4 regions of the Yimella sp. RIT 621 genome follow, and region 1 is predicted to be linked to each of the others. Evidence: predicted binding sites of a transcription regulator. Region 1 holds the regulator's gene; each other region holds the start of a gene.
What was found. The regulator LexA, encoded in region 1, represses DNA repair genes until DNA is damaged. The targets are predictions, from matches to a motif close to TCGAACANNTGTTCGA.
Positions count from the first base shown of each region.

Region 2: a site for LexA is predicted at 1,874-1,889, ahead of EU513_RS03060 (HNH endonuclease signature motif containing protein). Genes of this name have one in related genera too.
Region 3: a site for LexA is predicted at 1,969-1,984, ahead of EU513_RS07510 (HNH endonuclease signature motif containing protein). Genes of this name have one in related genera too.
Region 4: a site for LexA is predicted at 1,729-1,744, ahead of EU513_RS04410 (HNH endonuclease signature motif containing protein). Genes of this name have one in related genera too.

Region 1 covers NZ_SEIP01000001.1:344,997-348,202, reverse strand. The annotation lists gene EU513_RS01720 (LysR family transcriptional regulator) at 1-383, opposite strand, end outside; gene EU513_RS01715 (Sir2 family NAD-dependent protein deacetylase) at 728-1,618, shown strand; gene lexA (transcriptional repressor LexA) at 1,619-2,362, opposite strand; gene EU513_RS15660 (hypothetical protein) at 2,359-2,514, opposite strand; gene EU513_RS01705 (LysM peptidoglycan-binding domain-containing protein) at 2,675-3,055, shown strand.
Region 2 covers NZ_SEIP01000002.1:248,853-252,058, reverse strand. The annotation lists gene pheA (prephenate dehydratase) at 1-289, shown strand, start outside; gene EU513_RS03060 (HNH endonuclease signature motif containing protein) at 286-1,830, opposite strand; gene EU513_RS15705 (class F sortase) at 2,379-2,753, opposite strand; gene EU513_RS15700 (hypothetical protein) at 2,752-3,206, shown strand, end outside.
Region 3 covers NZ_SEIP01000006.1:126,191-129,396, forward strand. The annotation lists gene EU513_RS07500 (urease subunit alpha) at 1-1,128, opposite strand, end outside; gene EU513_RS07505 (urease subunit gamma) at 1,125-1,745, opposite strand; gene EU513_RS07510 (HNH endonuclease signature motif containing protein) at 1,992-3,206, shown strand, end outside.
Region 4 covers NZ_SEIP01000003.1:188,327-191,532, reverse strand. The annotation lists gene EU513_RS04415 (hypothetical protein) at 1-147, shown strand, start outside; gene EU513_RS04410 (HNH endonuclease signature motif containing protein) at 226-1,689, opposite strand; gene EU513_RS04405 (YciI family protein) at 2,170-2,496, shown strand; gene EU513_RS04400 (RNA polymerase sigma factor) at 2,497-3,206, shown strand, end outside.

The DNA of each region.
Region 1 (3,206 bases):
CCCTCTGCGAAGCTCACCTGCACCTGCGGGAAACGCTTCTTCACCAGCGACAGTGCCTTCGGCACCAGCGTCGAGGACGAGGAGGGGAAGGCCATGAGTCGGACGCGTCCTGACTGGAGACCGGCGATCGCCGCGACCTCGGATTCGGCCGCGCTGATCGCGCCGAGGACCGCGCCGGCGTGGCGGGCCAGGACTTCACCGGCTTCGGTGAGTCGCACGTTGCGGCCCAGTCGTTCGACCAGGGGAGTGCCCAAGCGCTCTTCGAGGCGACGGACCATCTGGGAGATGGCGGGCTGGGAGTAACCGAGCGACGACGCCGCGGCGGTGAAACTGCCCTCGTCAGCGATGGCACGAATCACCCGGAGGCCGGCAGCGTCGATCATGCGCACCAGCCTACAAACCGTTCGACCGACCCGCCTGCTCAGCATGAAATCGCAGCGCGAGCCGCAGATCCTCACCGGTCCAGTGCCGAGTGCATCATCCAGGCCACCGCCGCACCGCCTCCGGCGCGGCTGATCGGGGCGGTGGCCCCTGTGCGCCACCACCAGCAACAACGGCAGGATCAGGGGCGAAGGGGCCTCGGTCGTGTTCGCGCGTCCGGCCGTGGAGACAGCTGTCGCCCATCACCGCGAGCCAACCCAGCGTGACCCACCCCGATAGCGTACGAACCGATGCGCCCGCCGGCTCTCGATGAGCCGCGGCCTCGAACTCGGAACAGACCCGACCCATGGAGAACGAAGGTCCGATGGACGACCGCAGCCACCTGGCACACCTGCTCCGCGAGGGCGACGTGTTGGTCATGACCGGGGCCGGGCTGTCCACCGAATCCGGGCTGCCCGATTACCGCGGACCGGACGGGGTACGCCGTGTGGAGCCCATGACGGTGAGCGAGTTCCGGGCCGGAGTCGCTGCGCGGCAACGCTATTGGAGCCGGTCCTATGTCGGATGGGAGAGGTTCCGGACGGCGCGGCCCAACGAAGCGCACCGTCACCTCGCCGCGCTGGAGAAGGCGGGCCTGTTCGAGACGACGATCACCCAGAACGTCGACGGCCTGGCCCAGCAGGCAGGGTCCCGCGATGTCATCGAGTTGCACGGCAACCTCGGGCGAGCCGTCTGCCTGAACTGCCGGGCGCTTGCCGACCGAGAGTGGATCCAGCAGCAGTTCGCCACGCGCAATCCGGTGTTCGCGCAGGACGCCGAGAGGGCGCGCGACCTGCCGCTGCGCCCGGATGGCGACGTCGACATCGACCCCTCGCTGATCCATGACATCGAACTGGTGGTGTGCCCGACCTGTGGCAGCGACCTGCTGAAGCCGGACGTCGTGATGTTCGGCGAATCGGTACCCAAGGATCTGGTCGCCCATTGCTTCAACCGTCTCGAGCGGGCAAAGTCGCTGCTGGTGGTCGGATCCTCGCTCGGTGTGATGTCCGGCTTCCGTTTCGCGCGGCGTGCTGCCGAGCGCGACATCCCGATCGTGCTGGTCAACACCGGTTGGTCGCGAGCGGAACATCTGGCCACCAGACACGTACACCGCCCCCTGAGCGAGGTGCTGCAGGAGGCGGTGTGGGACGTACTGGGTGACGTCGACCGGGACGCGAGCGGCGATCGACGCCGGTGATCAGACCCGCCGCAGGACGGCCGTGACCTTGCCGAGGATCACCGCGTGGTCACCGTCGATCGGGTCGTACGCCGGGTTGTGCGGCATCAGCCAGACCTTGCCGTCGCGACGCTTGAACGTCTTGACGGTGGCTTCGTTGTCGAGCATCGCGGCGACGATGTCGCCGTTGGTCGCGGTCGGCTGCTGGCGCACGACGACCCAGTCGCCGTCGCAGATTGCGGCGTCGACCATCGAGTCACCGACCACCTTGAGCAGGAACAGGTCGCCCTCACCGACGATCTGCTTGGGCAACGGGAAGACGTCCTCGACGACCTCTTCGGCCAGGATCGGCCCGCCGGCCGCGATGCGTCCGACGACGGGCACGTAGGAGGCTGCCGGACGCTGGTCGCCGGCGCCGGTCTCGTCGATGGTGGACTCGTCGCTCGAGGTGACGCTGGAACCGCCACGCACGCCCCGCTTGTCCTGCTGGTGATCGGGGGAGATGACCTCGATCGCGCGGGGACGGTTGGGGTCACGGCGCAGATAACCCTTGCGCTCGAGCATCGACAGTTGGTGGGCCACCGAACTCGGGCTGGTCAGGCCGACGGCCTCACCGATCTCCCGCATGCTCGGCGGGTAGCCGCGCCGGTCGACGGAGTTGCGGATCACTTCGAGGACCTTGCGCTGGCGGGTGGTCAGCGCTACGCCGCCCTCGTCGTCGGGCAGCTGGTGGATCTTGGCCATTTCGTCTGCGTCCTTCGTCATGCCGTCGGTGAGGTGGTGCGGGCGGGTCGATCGGTACGGCCCTTCATGCCCCGGGTGATGCGTCCTGGACGACCGATGAAGCTGCTGTCGGCGAGCCGTGCAGCGCTCTTTCGAAGGAGGTTGTCGGTGGTCGGTGCCAGGCTGCGGAGCATGGAAAGAGGCTATGCGGCTCGGACACAGTTTTCAAACATTTGTACGAGGCGTGTCTCGCATCATTCGAACAGCCGTGCTATACATCGTACAGACGTTCTATCGCACACGTGTGCGAAGGAGAACTTGATCCGGCGCCTCGCGCCAGGGACGGAGAACATCATGAGTGCAGTTGCTCGCTGGGATCAGCCGCGTGTGGTCCGCACACCGCAGCGCCGGCGTCACCTGACCCTCGTGCCGTCGAACCAGCCGGTCGCGCGACTCGGCCGGGACGAGGTTCGGCTCACCATGCGCGGCCGTCGCGTGCTCGCCGCGCTCGTGCTCACCACCCTGATCGCGGCGGGCTGGGGTGCCGGGCGGGCCTTCGCCTCCTCGCCGTCGGCGACGCAGTTGGTGGTGCAGCCGGGGCAGACGCTGTCCGAGGTTGCGCACCAGGCCTACCCGCAGTTGCCGGTCGCCGAAGCGGTCGTGCGCCTTCAGCTCGCGAACGACCTCAATACTCTGCATGTCCACCCGGGCCAGTCGTTGACGGCTCCTCGCTGACGACGACTTCGCTCCCATGGCGCGCCCCGTCTCCCGATCGTCGGGAACGGGGCGCGGGTGTGTCACGGGGCCTCGCGACCAGTTCGCGAACGCCTCGGCGCCGTGACCAGCACGTTTGGTGAACGTGCCGGATCGGCGGAGAGACTTTCCG
Region 2 (3,206 bases), on a different contig from region 1:
GTTGCTCGAGCAGTTCGCCGCCCGTGGGATCAACATGACCCGTTTGGAGTCGCGTCCGACCGGTGTGGCGATGGGCTCGTACTGCTTCTCGATCGACTTCGAGGGTCACCTGGACGATGCTCGCGTGGCGGAGACCTTGAAGTCGCTGCACCGCGTGGCGGCGAAGGTGCGCTTCTTCGGTTCCTACCCGCGGGCCGACCGGCGTCCGGCAACTGTGGTGCCGACGGCGACGGACGAGGCGTTCGGCGAATCGCAGACGTGGTTCGAGATGTTGCGGCTGGACAGCTAGGACGCTGCCCCGGCGCTCCATTGCTGCACCCCTTCGCCGGCGGGATGCCAAGTCACACCTTCGGCCGTGACGGTCGCAGTCAGATTGTCGCGGTGGACGATGCGGTGGTGGGTGCTGCACATGAGTGCCGAGTTGAGCAGCGAGGTCTCGCCGCCGTGCCACCAGTACTTCACATGGTGGACCTCGCACATGACCGGCGGTCTGGTGCATCCCGGATGAGTACAGTGTCGATCTCGTTGAATCACTGCTGCGCGGAGTTCCTTGTCGACCAGTCGACGTTTTCGACCGACGTTCAACGGTTGGCTCTTCGATCCGAGCACCATCGGGATGATCTCGGCGTCGCAGGCCAGTTGTCTGACCGTGTCGGGCGTCATCCCGACTCCGCCTTGGCTGTAACCGAGGCCGGACAGGACTCCGGCGAGGTGTTCGTAGTTGATGGTGACCACGATTCTCGCGGTGCCGGCAGACTTGGTCTGACCGTCGTTGTCGACCGCCTGCGCGGCAATACGGATGAGTTCGGTGAACGCATCGGCGCGGCGCTTCCCGGGGGTGCGCAGATCGGGCTCGCCCTTGCTCTTCGAACTGTCGTGGTGAGCATCGCCGTCGGCCTCGTCCGTCCGATGGTTGTGGTGCACGTTGTCGCAGCACTCGGAGGCCGGCGAAGGGGCGGCCATCGCCTGGATCGCGTGCTTCGCCTTCTCGGCGTTGTCGGGGCTGAGGTCGGCGATGAGCCGTACCAACCCGTTCGGCAGGTTGGACCACGACAGCGACTCGTGCCGCTGCATAGCGTCTTCCTTGGCATCAGGCTGGTCGTCGTCAGCGAAGCGGGCGACGATCCGGCGGGTGAGTTCACGGACTGCCTTCGCGCCGGACCCGGGCGGCAGGCAGAGGAACGCGCCCAACAACTCGTCGCGATCGGCGCCCGGCAGTATCGCGGTGACCGGTCCGATCTCGTGCAGTGCGGTCGCCGCGATGGCGGTGTTGGTGCGTCCGCTGATGATCGCGTCCAGCACCAGTGCGTTCTTGGGTGCACGACAGGCTTGGGCAAGCTTCGCCAGGCGCGAGCAGTGTCCGGGCTCCAGTCCGGCGACGACCTGGAGGGGTTCCTTCGGATCGGCGTCCGTCGCCGCGCTCGGCTCCTGACCGATCGGGACGAGAGGGCCGGCCGCGCCTGTGCCCGCCTCACCCATGACGGCGGTGATCGATTCGCCGCGGGACAGGCGGCCGATCCATTGCGCTGCGTCGGCTGCCGTGGAAGAGGCCACCAGGCCGCGATCGATCGCATCGGTCGTCAGGGCGACCACAAGCGCCTCGGTCTGTTGCATGTGCGCGAGCGCGGAGCGTGCGGCCGCGGTGAGTTCGGCGTCGGTGAGGTTCGTACTGATGTCGGCCAGGCGCCGCACGGCCGGCAGCGCACCGGCCACGGTGTCGACGCAGCCGGCTGCCTCACCGGGGCGACTGGGCGCAGCCTCGCGCATCCCGAACGCGATCGGGCCCTGGGCCAGCGGGTCGTGCGGCAGTGGAATGTCGTCGATGGCCATACCCGGTCACCCCTCCCCAGAAGTGCTCTACCTGATGCATTCATCGTACATGTGTTCGAAGATGAATGGAAGAGGCTCGGTTACGAATTTCGTTCGTCGACAGCGAAATTCACCTACCGGCGGGTATCCACAGCCCCTTGTTTCGGCGCTGGTTGTCCACAGGCCGCGGACGCCGGTTGACGGCGGCTACCGAGCCGGACGAAGCGCTTGTTCGACGATCGGCCACCAATGGCGCGCGTCCAGAGACTGACGCGCTACATCGAGCGTGACCCACGTGCCCGCCACCACGGGTTCCACCTGCGCATCGACCACGATCACCGGCAAGTGAGCGTGCGGGACCGGGTGCGGATACGGACCTCGGCGGTGCTGCCGGCGGGGAGCCAGGGTGCGGACGGCGTTTCGCCGAGCAACTTCTCCGACTCGTGAATGGAGCAAAGCTAGGCGACGTCTGCAGCCGGTCGTGGTGTGGCGGTCGCCTGCTCCTACGGGGCGCCCGTTGAAGGCGCCTTCGGTCCCTGGGGCAGGACGAAGACGAAGCGACCCCGAAGTCAGGCCGGACGAACCCAGACCACGTAGTTGTTCAAGTGGTGACCGTCGACGACCTTGGACGCACGGTCGCAGGTGATGAGCGCGACGACCGGGGTTTGCGAGGAGCCCCAGACGCGGGCGTCCCTGGTGAGTGCGGTCTTGTTGACCGACTGCCGCTCGGTGACCTTCCAGACCAGGGTGCGTCCGTTGCTGCACTTCACCGAGACGGACGCGCCAATCGCGACGCGGTCGAGTTCGTAGAAGTCGTCCGGCCCGTCGTACGTCACGTGACCGGCGACGACGGAAACGCCCTTGTCGCCGGGCTGCGGCGATTTGTCGTACCACATGGTGGTGCGGGCGGGCGGGTAGATCTGGCCCTGGGAGTTCGTGCCCATGGCGACGATCGGCTCGGTGATCCCGACGCTCGGGACGTCGACCCTCGTCGGCACGCAACCCTGTCCGGGGGTCGCAGCGATCGATGTCGGACGACTGTTGTCCTTCGGCCGGGGCACCACCGTCGACGTCGTGGAAGAGCCGGCCGGGCTACTGGTCGCTGATGTCGGAGTCGATACGGATGTACCTGGGGCAGAACTGGATTCGGGGGACGAGGATGCACCGCTGGTGCCGCTGGAGGTCTGGTTCGTCGAGCCAGGATCGGCAGGGGCCGAACCGGTGCCCGAGACGCCGGTCGTCCCGGAGGTGGCCGACGTGGCGGCGCCGTCGCCCGAGTCGTCGGAGCACCCGGCGAGCAGTCCCGTCGCCAGGGCGGTTGCGGCCAAGGTGGCGGGAACGAGTGCGGAGCGCATCGGATCAGTCCTTGCTCGGGCCGGTCGGGACGCCTTCAGCCT
Region 3 (3,206 bases), on a different contig from region 1:
TCCCATCGCCTGGGCGTCCGAGGAGGTCATCGACAGGGCGCCGAGGTCGTGCAGCAGGTCCTCGGCGGCGATCGTCGTGGCCCGGATCCGCGACTCGGCGAACGCCAGGTCCTCCGGTACGGACGGGTTGAGGTGATGGCAGACCATCAGCATGTCGAGGTGCTCGGCGACGGTGTTGACGGTGTGCGGAAGCGTCGGATTCGTCGATCCCGGAAGGACATTCGGGTGTGAGGCGATCGACATGATGTCGGGCGCGTGACCGCCGCCGGCGCCCTCGGTGTGGAAGGCGTGGATGGTGCGTCCGCCGATCGCGCGCAGCGTCGAGTCGACGTACCCGGCTTCGTTCAACGAGTCGCTGTGGAGTGCGACCTGCAGACCGAACTCGTCGGCTGCTCGCAGGGCGGCGTCGATCGCGGCGGGGGTCGAACCCCAGTCCTCGTGCACCTTGTAGGCAGCAGCTCCGGCCTCGGCCTGTTCGCGTAAACCGTTGTGGCTCACGGTATTTCCCTTACCCATGAGCAGCACGTTGATGGGCAGGTGGTCCAGGCCCTGCAGCACATTGCGCAGGTGCCAGGGTCCGGGTGTGACCGTGGTGGCCTTGGAACCCTCCGACGGCCCGGTGCCGCCGCCGCCCAGCGTGGTGAGTCCCGCGGCGAGGGCCTCGTGCACCTGGCTGGTCGACAAGAAGTGCACGTGCAGGTCGATGCCGCCGGCGGTCAAGATCTTGTGTTCGCCGCTGATGATGTCGGTCGAGGGGCCGATGCGCAGCGCCGGGTGGACGCCGTCCGTCACGTCCGGGTTGCCGGCCCGTCCGAGAGCGACGATCCGTCCGTCCTTGATGCCGACGTCCGCGCGGACGATGCCGGCGTGGTCGAGCACGGTGACGCCGGTGATGACGGTGTCGGGCGCGCCGTCGGCGCTGGTGGTCGACCCCTGCGCCATCGATTCCCGGATCGACTTGCCACCCCCGAAGACCGCTTCGTCGCCGTAGCTGATCGAGCCGTCGGGTCGTTCGGCGGTGAGGTCGCGTTCGATCTCGATCCACAGGTCGGTGTCGCCGAGCCGCACCTGATCGCCGGTGGTCGGTCCGTAGAGGTCGACGTACTTGCCGGCGCTGATGCGCGTCATCGTGGGTTCTCCTTCACCTGCAGGCCGGCCACCACGCGTTCGCCGCGCAGGCTGACGGCGCTCACCTCGCGGGAAACGCCCGGTTCGAATCGGACGGACGTGCCGCTCGGCACATCGAGCCGGAACCCCTGCGCCGCAGCGCGATCGAACTCGAGTGCCGGATTGGTGTCGGGCAGGTGGAAGTGCGAGCCGACTTGGATCGGACGGTCACCGGTGTTCGAGAGGGTGAGCGAGATGCGCTCGTCGGCCGGACGCGGATTGATTTCTCGCTCGGTCTGCGCCGGTCTGGTTGCGCCGGGCGCTTCGGCCGGCCCGCCTTGCACGGGATGGTGCAAGGTGACCAGCTTGCGTCCGTCCGGGAAAGTCGCCTCGACCTGGACGTCGTGAATCATCTCGGCGACGCCGTTCATCACCTGGTCGGCCGTGAGCACCTCGCGTCCTTCCTCCATCAATTGCGTCACCGACGCTCCGTCACGAGCGTGTTCGATCACCCAGGTCGACAGCAGTGCTACGGACTCGGGGTGGTTGAGCTTCACCCCGCGCGCGAGCCGGTCGCGGGCCACCATGCCGGCCACGGCCAGCAGCAGCTTCTCGGTGTCGGAGGGCATCAGGTGCATGACGGGTGACTCTGGCAAGCGGATGTGTCAGGGATGTTTCGTGGTTATTCCGGCGGTGGAAAGACTCGGCCGAGAGGTGGCGTGCGTGGTCAGGCGCGTTTGTCAACGGCATGAGTCGCGCTGTGGACAACTGCGTGCTCGGACGGGGGCTGTGGATACCAGCGGGTAGCGAATTTCGTTGTCAGCGAACGAAATTGGGGTATGGAAGGCCTTCCGTGCGGGTTCGAACACCTGTACGATAAGGACATGCTCGAGACCACCTCATACCCCGGCGAAGCAGCCGAATGCGCCTCGGCGGTGTCGGACGTGCTCGCCTCCGTGGAACGGTTGGCGTCGGTTTCCTCGAACCTCACCGATGTCGAACTCACAGCGACCGCGCAGTCGTTGGTGGTGATGATGCAGCAGGCCGAGGCCTCGCTGGTCGCCTTGACGGCGGACGCGATCGGTCGGGGTGTGATCGACCGGTCCACCGCCGCGGACACGTCCCAGTGGGTGCAACGCTTGTCGACCGGTGAACCCGTACACGGGTTGTTGGGCGCGCAGACCCTGTCGGTGGCAGGCCCTCTGGTGCCCGTGGCCTCGGCGAGCAGCGAACCCACCAGTGACCCGGCCGGCGTCGCCGGGGAAGCGGTCGTCTCGACCGTGTTGCGGTCGGGGATCGAGCCGGCGCACGCGGCCCGGATCAGCAAACTCGCCGATGCGTGCCGGTCGCCGTTGAATCAGGTGTTGGCGGACGCGGTGTGCACCGCAAGCGTGAACACCACCATCGCCAAGACCGCGCTCGACAACATCGACAAGGTCAAATCGGTGCTGCCCACGGCGGACCGGGGTGAGGTGTTCTCCTGGTTCCTCGGCCTGGAACCCGGGTCCGGCGCCAAAGCAGTCCACGAACTGACCAAACGAATCATGGCGGCATTCGGTGATGAAGTCCTGGACGACACGGAAGACGCCGTCCGGCCACACGAATCATTGACCTGGATGAACCTGCCCGAGGGCATGGTCCGGTTGATCGCGGACCTGTCACCCGACCACGCAGAAATCGTGAAGCACGCCATCGGTGCGTTGTCCGCCCCGGCGCCGGTCACCGATTGCTGTGACGAGCCGAACCACCGCCACAACGAGGGTGCTGCGAAGACGGGTGAACCGGACACTCGGTCCCCGGGTAAACGACGCGCGGACGCGCTACTCACGCTGATCGCCATGGGCGCCCAAGGGATCGACGGCGACGGCAGCATCAAGACGTTCGGTTCGGCCCGGCTGGTCGTGACCATCGACTACGAGGTGCTCGCCAAAGCCCTCGCCGGACTCGGGGTCACCGACACCGGGGTAGGTGTCACCCCCGACACGATCCGACAACTCGCCTGCGATGCGGAGATCATCCCGATGGTCCTCGGCTCCAAGAGTCAGCCCCTGGATGTCGGACGCAAAGTCCGGTTGGTCGACAAAGAACTCCGAAGAACC
Region 4 (3,206 bases), on a different contig from region 1:
GTCACCGCCGGCGCGCTGAGCGCTCTGTACCTAGGCGGCTTCGGCGGTTCGCACCCGCTGGCCAAGAAGATCGGCGCGTGGCCCTCGGTTGCTGCCGTCACAGCGCTCGCCGCGGGCGCGGCGTACGTCGCCTCCGACCGCCGCTGAGCCCCCTGCCGCTGACCCCCACTGCCGCTGGGCTGAGGAGCGCGAGGGACGAGCGCGTTTCGGAACCAAGGGGAATTGTTATGCGACTGCGGTCTCGGTGTGGGCGTAGTGCCAGGTGACGCCGGTGTCGGTGACGGTGGCGGTGAGGTGGTCGCGGTGGACGATGCGGTGGTGGGTGCTGCACAGGAGGGCACTGTTCGCCAACGAGGTGTTGCCGCCGGCCCACCAGGATTCGACGTGGTGGACGTCGCACATGACCGGTGGACGGTCGCAGCCGGCGTAGGTGCAGTGTTTGTCGCGGTGGATCACGGCTCTTCGGAGTTCGTCTTCCACCAAGCGTTTCTTGCGGCCGATGTTGAGGGGTTGGTTCTTCGATCCGAGGACCATCGGCAGGATCTTCGCGTCGCAGGCGAGTTGTCGGACGGTGTCGGGGGTGATGCCGGTGCCGGTGTCGCTGATCCCGAGGCCGGCGAGGATCCCGGCGAGGACGAGGAAGTCGATCGTGACGACCAACGTGGCGGATCCGCGGTGTTTGATCTCCCCGTCTGCGTCGACGGCCTCGGTGCCGAGACCCAGCAGCAACACCAAGGCGTCGGCGCGACGCTTCCCGGCGCTCCTGGGGTCGGGCTCACCCGTCTTCTGTGACGTGCCCTCGGGGCCCGGGGTGTGCCGGTGGTGCGGATCATCGCAACACGCTGATTTCGGTGATGGTCCGGCGAGCGAGTCGACGGCCTGCTTCAACTGTTCGGCATGATCGGGCGACAGGTCGGCGGTGAACCTCACCATCCCGTTCGGTTCGTCCGACCAGGACAGTGATTCGACGCGTTGGTGCTCGTCCTCAGCCTGGTCGAGGACCTCGGCGCCGTACTGGGCGAGGATGCGCTTGGTGAGTTCCCGGACGGTTTTCGCGCCGGCTCCGACGTCGAGGGTGAGCAACCAGCCGTAGATCTCCTCGCGGCTCGCGGTCGGGATGACTGCCCGGATTTTGTCGATGTTGTCGAGGCAGGTTTTCGCGATGGTGGTGTTGGTCCGACCCGACTGCAATGCATCTGCCAATGGTTTGTTGAGCGGGGAGCGGACGGCGTCGGCGATCTTCGCGATCCGGGAGGCGTGGGAGGGTTCGAGACCGCACTGCCACGGCTCGTCCACATCATCGGCGGAGGCGGAGTCAGGTTCGTCGACCGGCACGAGCGGCCCTGCAGCAGAGACGGTGTCGGCACTCAGGAGCGCAGTTGCGGACTCACCGGTCGACAGCCGCCGCACCCACTGCGTCGCATCAGCCGCTGTCGACCGGTACACCGCACCACGCTCGATCGCGTCGGACGCGATGCTCACCATGGCTGCTTCAGTCTGTTGGTGCACCAGCGCGAGTGATCTCATCGCCGCAGTGAGTTCGGCATCAGTGAGGTTGCCGGTCAACTGCGCCAGCCGGGTCACCGCGGCCAACGCGTCCGACACCACTGCGGCGCAGGAGGCAGCTTCACCCGAATACGAGTCGTGCATGCCTTCGGACAACGCCTCGAACGATTCGTCGGTGGTCATGCCGGTGCCTCCTCCCAAGGTGCTTTCGGACTACCTTCATCGTACGCTTGTTCGAGCCCGAAGGGAGGACTTGCACAGCGAATTCTCTTGAAAGACAGAAGAATTCGATACCCGTCGGTATCCACAGCCCTAACCGGAAGGCTGGTTTGTCCACAGGTAAACCAGGGCCGGCTGGGTGGGCAGTGGACAGGCAGTGACACCACTCGCAAACGCTGCACGTCGGCACATGGTCGATCGTCGGTGGCGCGCACGGCGCCACGGGCGTTTGCGGCAGCGAGATCCGCCCGACGGGAAACTGAACGAGTTTTCTTCGCGCGGCTGTCGATGTTCGTCGAGCCCGTTCGTCATGGTGATGTCAGAACACATCGAAACAAGGAGCGAACATGGCCAGGTATCTGATTCTGCTGCCGGCACCCGAGGAGTTTGCGCACGAGCCCGAGGATCTCGTATTCCCGCACCCTGACGTCGAGGAGCACTGAGATGACCGAGTACATGGTGCTGATCGTCGGCGACGCCGACCGCTGGTGGACGACGATGACGGCTGAGGAGCGCAAACACGGCTACGAGCAGTACAGCCTGTTCAGCAAGTCGCTGGTCGAGCGCGGCCACAAGATCACCGGCGGCGCTGAACTGCACGCCTCCACCGAGGCGAAGCATCTGCCGCCGGGCACGACGACCGAGACGATCGGCGGCTACTACCTGGTGGAGGCGACCGATCTCGACCAAGCGGTGGCGTGGTGCGAACTGCTGCCGGACTGCTACAGCCTGGAGGTCAGGCCGGTCGTCGACATCGACGTCTCGGCGTAGATGTCGCTCGAACAGATCCACCGCGACGAGTGGGGCCGACTGCTGGCCCTGCTCGTCGCGCACTCGCGCCGCCTCGACCTCGCCGAGGACGCGCTGGCCGAGGCGTTCGAACAGGCGGCGCGCGTCTGGCCGGGAGACGGCACTCCGACCAACCCGGCCGGCTGGCTGATGACGACCGCGAAGCGCCGGATCGCCGACCGGGTCAGGGCCGAGGCGATAGCCGCCCGCAAGCAGCCGTTGCTGGCGATCGACGAACGGAATCGCATGCAGGACAACGACCGTGGTGACGAGCTGCTGCGGCTGGTGCTGCTCGCGGCGCATCCGGCGCTCGCGCCCGAGGCAGGCGCCGCACTGACCCTCCGGCTCGTGCTCGGCGTGCCGACCGGCGACATCGCCAAACTCTTCCTGGTGAGTGAGCCGACGATGGCGGCGCGGCTGACTCGCGCGCGCAAGAAGGTCATCGCTGCGGGCATCCCGCTCGCCCTGCCTGACGCCCGGGTGCTGCCCGGACGTCTCGACACCGTGGCCCAAGTCGCCTATCTGGCGTTCACCGCCGGCTACGCACCCGGCAGCGGCCCCGACCTCGTGCGGGTCGAACTGGCCGGTGAGGCAATCCGATTGGTGCGGTTGATGCGTTCGAGCAGCCCGGTTGCCCGGGCGAGCCAGTCGCTCACCGCCCTGCTCGGACTCATGCTGCTGCAGCACTCCCG